DNA from 2 places in the Amygdalobacter indicium genome. Region 2 is predicted to be linked to the other one. Evidence: predicted binding sites of a transcription regulator. Region 2 holds the regulator's gene; the other holds the start of a gene.
The links. The regulator NrdR, encoded in region 2, represses ribonucleotide reductase genes. The targets are predictions, from matches to a motif close to CACNANATNTNGTG.

Region 1 (3,434 bases), 620 kb from region 2:
ACTGTATAAGAGATTGTCCAACCCTCCGGCAGGGTTGAAACTGAAATAACTGTAAGTTTTTTGACCCTTGTTGCGTCTTTCAAGTTGATTATGGTAGTCTGTACCGCGCAGTAATTCCGTCATTTTAGTACGAATATCTTCAAGTTCCAATTCGCCTGTTTCTTCCCCCGTATAAACAAGAGAAGCAGTGACGGCAATTTTGCCCAAACGTAAGCCGTGATACCCTGACCAACGCGGCCAGGAAAGGAAAGCTCCGTCAAGATCACAAAATATCAAATTTGCGTGAGAACGTTGTACCAATTTAATAAAAGCGTCGGAAAATAACTCGTGTCTTCCGTCGGCAGAACGTTCACCTTCCGGGAAAATAGCGATGGATTCACCGCTACGTAATAGAGAAATCATTTGTTTGACAGCTAAAAAGTCACTGTTGAACTGGGTGATATTAATAGTTTTCATTTTGGCCGTAAGCCAAGGGAGAAAGCCGTGACCTTCCTGCAAAAAATTACCGGCTACGAAATGTAACTTATGTTTCGGTCCCATACATAACATCACGAATACCGGATCCAAAAGGGAAGAATGCGGTGCAATCACGATGCTGGGGCCTTTAAGTTCTTTTTCGGCAAAATTATGCTGTGAGCGATATGCAAATAGTATACTTGCCAATATTCTAAGCAAAAAATAAGAAAATGAATAGAATAAGGTCGATATATGTGCAGACGGCGCCGCTTTACTTTTTTTAGAACGCCGAAAAGTTAAAGTACGCATACCGATTTTGGCTAAATTTGTTGCATTAGCTTTAGTTATTTCACCGGCCTTAATTAAAATTGAATTCCTTTTCAATGCTGTACCCTCAATTAAAGTGTATTAAAGTGTTTTATAAGTACTAGTTATTATAATGTTTTGTTTAATTAATTGCTACTTGAATAAATCGACAATAAGGGAAATGAGCGGGCTTTAATTGTGATTTTTCGACCGGCATTGATAAGTGATGCATGACCACAACTTATAGTACTTCAGTTGCCAATAATGCTGTATACTTTCAATATTGTGTATTGAACACCCGAGAGCTGTAAGTCAATTATTACAAGTTTTTAACAAAAATAAAGGTAAAAAGATTTATTAATAAGAGAAAAAACGCCTAATTACAAGCGAACGGCAGTTAAAAAAATGCAGGAACGATCTAATTTGTATCACTATGTAATATTCCTGTAAAATTACAAATCAATCTTTGCTTGCACACTTTATCTATGAATGGTATTCTATTTGTGCTTTAAGGCTGCCTTACCACAATATGTAGTAATTGGAGCTTGCGCTTCTGATTAAGAAACGTCAGTTAGCGGCAGTCTTATGTAAAACTGAGCGGATGATGTTTCTATATATTGGTAGATGAGAGGGATTGAGTATGTCTTTGGAAGTGATTAAACGTGACGGAACAACAGTGCCGTTTGATAAAAGCAAGATTCAAGTTGCTATTGAAAAAGCAATGAATTCGGCAACCGGTAATTATGTTGCGGGACAAGCTGAAGAAATTGCCGGTGAAATTGAAGAATTTGCCCGTAATATTCCGAGGGCTATTACAATTTATCAAATTGAGGATCAGGTGTATTACAGCTTGATTAAACATGATAATGCCGCAACTGCCAGATCTTACGAAAATTATAAGGCTGTGCAAAGCTTTAAGCGTAAGGATAATACAACCGATGCCGGAATTATCGGCTTAATTGAAGCCACCAATAAAGATACAATGGATGAAAATTCCAATAAAAATGCCTTTTTGGCAGCAACGCAGCGAGATTTAATTGCCGGTGAAGTTTCGAAAGATATGGCCCGCCGGAAAATTATGCCGACTGATATTTTACAGGCTCATGATTCGGGAGCTATCCATTATCATGATCTGGATTATGCAATACAACCGATTTTTAACTGCTGTTTGATTAATTTGGAAGATATGTTGATGAACGGTACTGTAATTAACGGTAATCAGATCGAAACTCCGCATACTTTCAGAGTAGCATGTACTGTTACGACCCAAATAATTGCCCAGGTGGCCTCGAATCAGTACGGCGGTCAGTCAATTAACGGCTTTGACAGAATTTTGGCGCCGTTCGTGCGTAAATCCTATTTGCGTTATTTGAAAGAAGTTCTGGAAGAACAGGCCGAGGTATACGGGGCTGAAGCGACGGAGGCCAACAGACAGAAGGCGGAAGAGATTGCCTGGCGCCGGACGAGAAGAGAGATAAAAGACGGCGTCCAAACTGTGCAATATCAAATTAATACTTTAATGACGACAAACGGTCAATCACCTTTCGTTACTTTATTCTTGTATTGTGAACCGGATAACGAATATGCTAAAGAAGCGGCCATGATTACGGAAGAGGTTTTACGGCAGCGAATTGAAGGTATTAAAAACAAATGCGGTGTTTATGTAACACCGGCTTTCCCCAAGCTTATTTATGTTCTGGATGAACATAATGTGAAGCCCGGCGCACCTTATTTTTATCTGACGGAGTTGGCGGCCGAATGTACGGCCAAGCGGATGTATCCCGATTATATTTCTGCTAAAAAAATGCGCGAAATGTATGAAGGTAACGTGTTCAGTCCGATGGGTTGCCGTTCTTTCCTCAGCCCTTGGAAAAATGCTGCCGGTAAATATGTTTTCGACGGTCGTTTCAATCAAGGCGTTGTTACGATTAATTTACCGCAAATCGGTATTTTGAACCGCCATGATGAAGAGGGCTATTTCAAGATGCTCGACAAGCGCCTCAATATTGTAAAGAAAGCTTTGATGTTAAGACATGAGCGTTTGTTGAATGTCAATTCCAACGTCAGCCCCTTACATTGGCAGTACGGCGCTATCGCCCGTTTGGGAGAAGGTGAGAAGATTAGACCTTTCCTGGAAAACGGTTATTCAACATTAAGCATCGGTTATATCGGCTTGTACGAGGCCAGTTATTTAGTTACCGGCAAGAGTCATACGAGCCCTGAAGGTAAAGCTTTCGCGCTTAAGGTGATGCACAAGTTGAATGAGGCTGCAGATAAATGGAAGGCTGAAACAGGTTTAGGTTTCGGTGTTTACGGTACGCCGGCAGAATCGCTGACACATCGTTTTTGCGCCATCGACCGCGCTCATTTCGGTGATATTGAAAATGTTACTGATAAAGGATATTACACCAACTCGTACCATGTCGATGTACGTGAACCTATAAGCGTTTTCGACAAATTCAAGTTCGAGTCGGAGTTTCAACCCTTGTCAAAAGGCGGCATGATTTCTTATGTTGAGATACCTAATATGCAGAATAACATTCAGGCAATATTGGAAATGATTCAGTATATTTATCAAACAATTATGTATGCCGAGTTCAACACCAAACTTGATTATTGCCATGTTTGCGGTTTCAGCGGTGAAATTAAGCTCGATGACGACAATGTTTGGA
Region 2 (3,434 bases):
GCAGACAAATGTAATTAAAATGTAATATAATAGAGAGGTAAATCCTTTTGCATAGGCTGTAAACAGCATGTAAAAAAGCGAACAATAAAACTTGTTTACAAATACTACATAGTGTATTATTTATAAATAGTTTGAGGGTAGACTTAAGATACGATAGGACTAAGTACCCGTTGTTAAAGCAACTATTGTGTGATTTGAGGTAGCGAATGAACATGGCAATGGATAAATCGAACTATGCTTCGATTAAAGTTATTGGTGTAGGCGGCGGCGGTTGTAATGCTTTAAGTCGTATGATAATTGATCCTGCTGACGGCGTGGAATATATTGCTGTCAATACGGATTCACAGGCTATAGATACGATTGACGCCGACGGTAAAATTGTTATCGGCGAGAAGATTACCAGAGGACTGGGCGCAGGCGCTAACCCGGAAATCGGAGCCAAGGCGGCGGAAGAATCGAAAGAAGAGATTGCCGACAAACTTGAAGGCGCCGATATGGTTTTCATTACTGCCGGTATGGGCGGCGGCACGGGAACCGGAGCAGCACCTGTAATTGCTCAGATTGCCAGAGATATGGGAATATTAACAGTCGGCGTAGTCACCCGTCCTTTCCGCTTCGAAGGTGCTAAAAGAATGATGAATGCCGAAGCAGGTATTCATGAATTGGAACAATATGTTGATTCCTTGATTGTCGTACCGAACGATAAGTTATTGGAAATCAGCGAAGAAGATACAACTATGGTTGACGCTTTCAAAATGGCGGATGAAGTTCTGGAAAGCGGCGTCCTTGGTATATCAGATTTGATTACCCGTCCGGGTATGGTGAATCTCGATATGAATGATATCAAGTGCGTGATGACCGATGCCGGCATTTGTCACTTGGGTATCGGTAAAGCTTCCGGCGAGAACCGCATGGAAGAGGCGATTAATTTCGCTATGAACAGTCCGCTGCTGGAAACGTCTATTGAGGGTGCAGGTCAGATCCTGCTCAACTTTACCGGCAATAAAGACTTGAAGCTGAAAGAAGTCAATAAGGCCGCTTCCATGGTCCGTGACGCGGTTGCACCTGAAGCTAACGTTATTTTCGGTATGGCTGTCGATGAAAGTATGGGTGATGAAGTTGCCGTGACTTTAATTGCTACATGTTTCGGTGATGATAATCGTAAGCGTGACAATCAACCGCTTACAGCTGCCAACCAACGTGATTTGTCTTTTATGAAAAAAAGTAATACCGCCTCAACGACATCCATGAACAGAAATAAACCGGCGGAAAATTCTGCAGCTTTGCCGAGCTTCCTGACAGGCAACGAGAGTCTCGGACAGACAACAACCCGTCGTTCGGCTTATGCGCAGAATAATTTAAGCAATTCTTATCAGGACAGCCGCAGCGCTTATGAACGTCCTTTGCCTAAGATCGGCAACACGTCACCTTTGCGCAGTCAGACACAGACGACGAACAATAAGAGAGAACAGACTGAGAAACACGAGAAGAGCGGCAGAATTTTGCCGTGGTTCTATGCCGACGATGAAGGAACGGAAGAATAAACTCAGCAGTCTGCCGTTGCAATAGTTTGAAACTTGATAAAGGTGCTGAGGCTTTTGCAGCTGTCGGCACCTTTTTGTTTAACGGCAAACTGATAATTATGATTATGAAGAGGAAGATAACATGCGCTGTCCGGCTTGTAAGGTAGATGATGACAGAGTGATTGATTCCCGGCCGATGGAGGACGGGTCGGTTATTCGCCGCCGTCGTGAATGCAATAACTGCAAACGACGCTTTACAACTTATGAAAAATTGGAGTATTTACCTTTGATTGTCGTCAAAAAAGACGGCACAAGGGAACCCTTTGATCGTGATAAATTGATGAATAGTGTGTTAAAGTCTTGTAGCAAGCGTCCGATAAGTGCCGAAGATATCAGTCAGATGGTGGATAATATAGAAGGACAGTTGCACAACCTGTTGAAACGGGAAATCCCCAGCCGGACCATCGGGGAAATGGTTATGGACAGTTTGAAAGATATGGATGAAGTTGCTTATGTGCGTTTTGCTTCGGTTTACCGGCAATTTACCGACTTGGAGGGCTTTCAACAGATTTTGGGCAGTTTGTACGATAACAAGAAGAAAGAAAATCCGACATAAGCAGAGGGAGGAATTTTATGAACGATGCCAGTTATGTAAAAAGAGCGTTGATTATTGATGATGATGCCAATATTTGCGAACTTTTGCGTTTGTATTTCAGTAAGGACGGTTTTGCCGCCAAAACAATAAATAACGGTATAGAGGCGTATACAGCTTTTACGGAGTACAAACCGGATATTGTTATTTTGGATTTGATGTTGCCCGGTAAAGACGGCTATGATATTTGCCGTGAAATCAGAAAGACCAGTTCCGTACCGATTATCATGTTGACGGCCAGAAGCGAAACTTTGGATAAGGTTGTCGGCTTGGAGTTGGGCGCGGATGATTATATTTCCAAACCTTTCGATGCGCAGGAGTTTATGGCGCGCGTGAAAGCTGTTCTGCGTCGCAGCAATGCGCCGGTTGAAGTTAAGCCGCAAAGTGATGAGAAAGTTACTTATCACAATTTCCTCGTCGATAAACTGAGTTATACAGCTATTGTCAACGGCGTGGAGTTGGATATGCCGCCGAAAGAATTGGAATTATTATTCTTCTTGGCTACACATCCCAATCGTGTCTTTACAAGAGAGCAGCTGTTGGGTCAAGTTTGGGGTTACGACTTCTTCGGTGAGTCAAGAACGGTTGATGTCCATGTTAAGAGAATTCGTGAAAGAATTGAATCAACCGGCGGTTCGACCGAATGGCAGATCAAGACTGTCTGGGGTGTCGGTTACAAATTTGAAGTTAATAATTTGTAAGTAGGCATTTATGGCGTGGCTTAGAGGTCAGAGATTGACAAAAATGAGCGATGGTGCATATCATCGCTTCTTTAATTTATACACCAAAACAGGATTGCTGATGTGTTTAACTTTCCTTTTGGGCTTTGTCTTGCTTACCCTGAGCTACTATAATATTCTGGCGACATCAATCAACCGCACCCGCTTGAGTGAAATGCAGAAGGCGGCCCAAAGCTTTGAAGATTTATGTGTAGATGAACACATTTATCAGGTCAGCGACCTTTATCGGATTAAGGACAAAATTATCGACCGGCTGAAAATTGTAGCCGCGACGACCAATAACAGCTATGTCTGGCTGATTGACGGCAGCGGGGAAATTCGCTTTATGTCCGATCTGCCCGAAACACTTAAAACCTCCTTGAGCCGCTCTTTGAACAGCCGTAATTATATTTTGCCGCATAAACAAAGCGGAGCGGAGCTTGCTTTGCAGGGAGCGAATTTCGATAACGGTTACGGCGGCCTGTTCAAAGGGGAAAAGGGCAAGTGGCTGAGTACGGTCAAGCCTATTTACAATTACTA

Region 1: a site for NrdR is predicted at 1,286-1,299, ahead of nrdD (anaerobic ribonucleoside-triphosphate reductase). Genes of this name have one in related genera too.

The regions. Positions count from the first base shown of each region.
Region 1 covers NZ_CP118866.1:880,834-884,267, reverse strand. The annotation lists gene PYS60_RS03690 (lysophospholipid acyltransferase family protein) at 1-840, opposite strand, end outside; gene nrdD (anaerobic ribonucleoside-triphosphate reductase) at 1,409-3,434, shown strand, end outside.
Region 2 covers NZ_CP118866.1:1,503,104-1,506,537, reverse strand. The annotation lists partial or broken gene ftsZ (cell division protein FtsZ) at 207-1,298, shown strand; gene nrdR (transcriptional regulator NrdR) at 1,666-2,139, shown strand; gene PYS60_RS06385 (response regulator transcription factor) at 2,157-2,876, shown strand; gene PYS60_RS06380 (sensor histidine kinase) at 2,887-3,434, shown strand, end outside.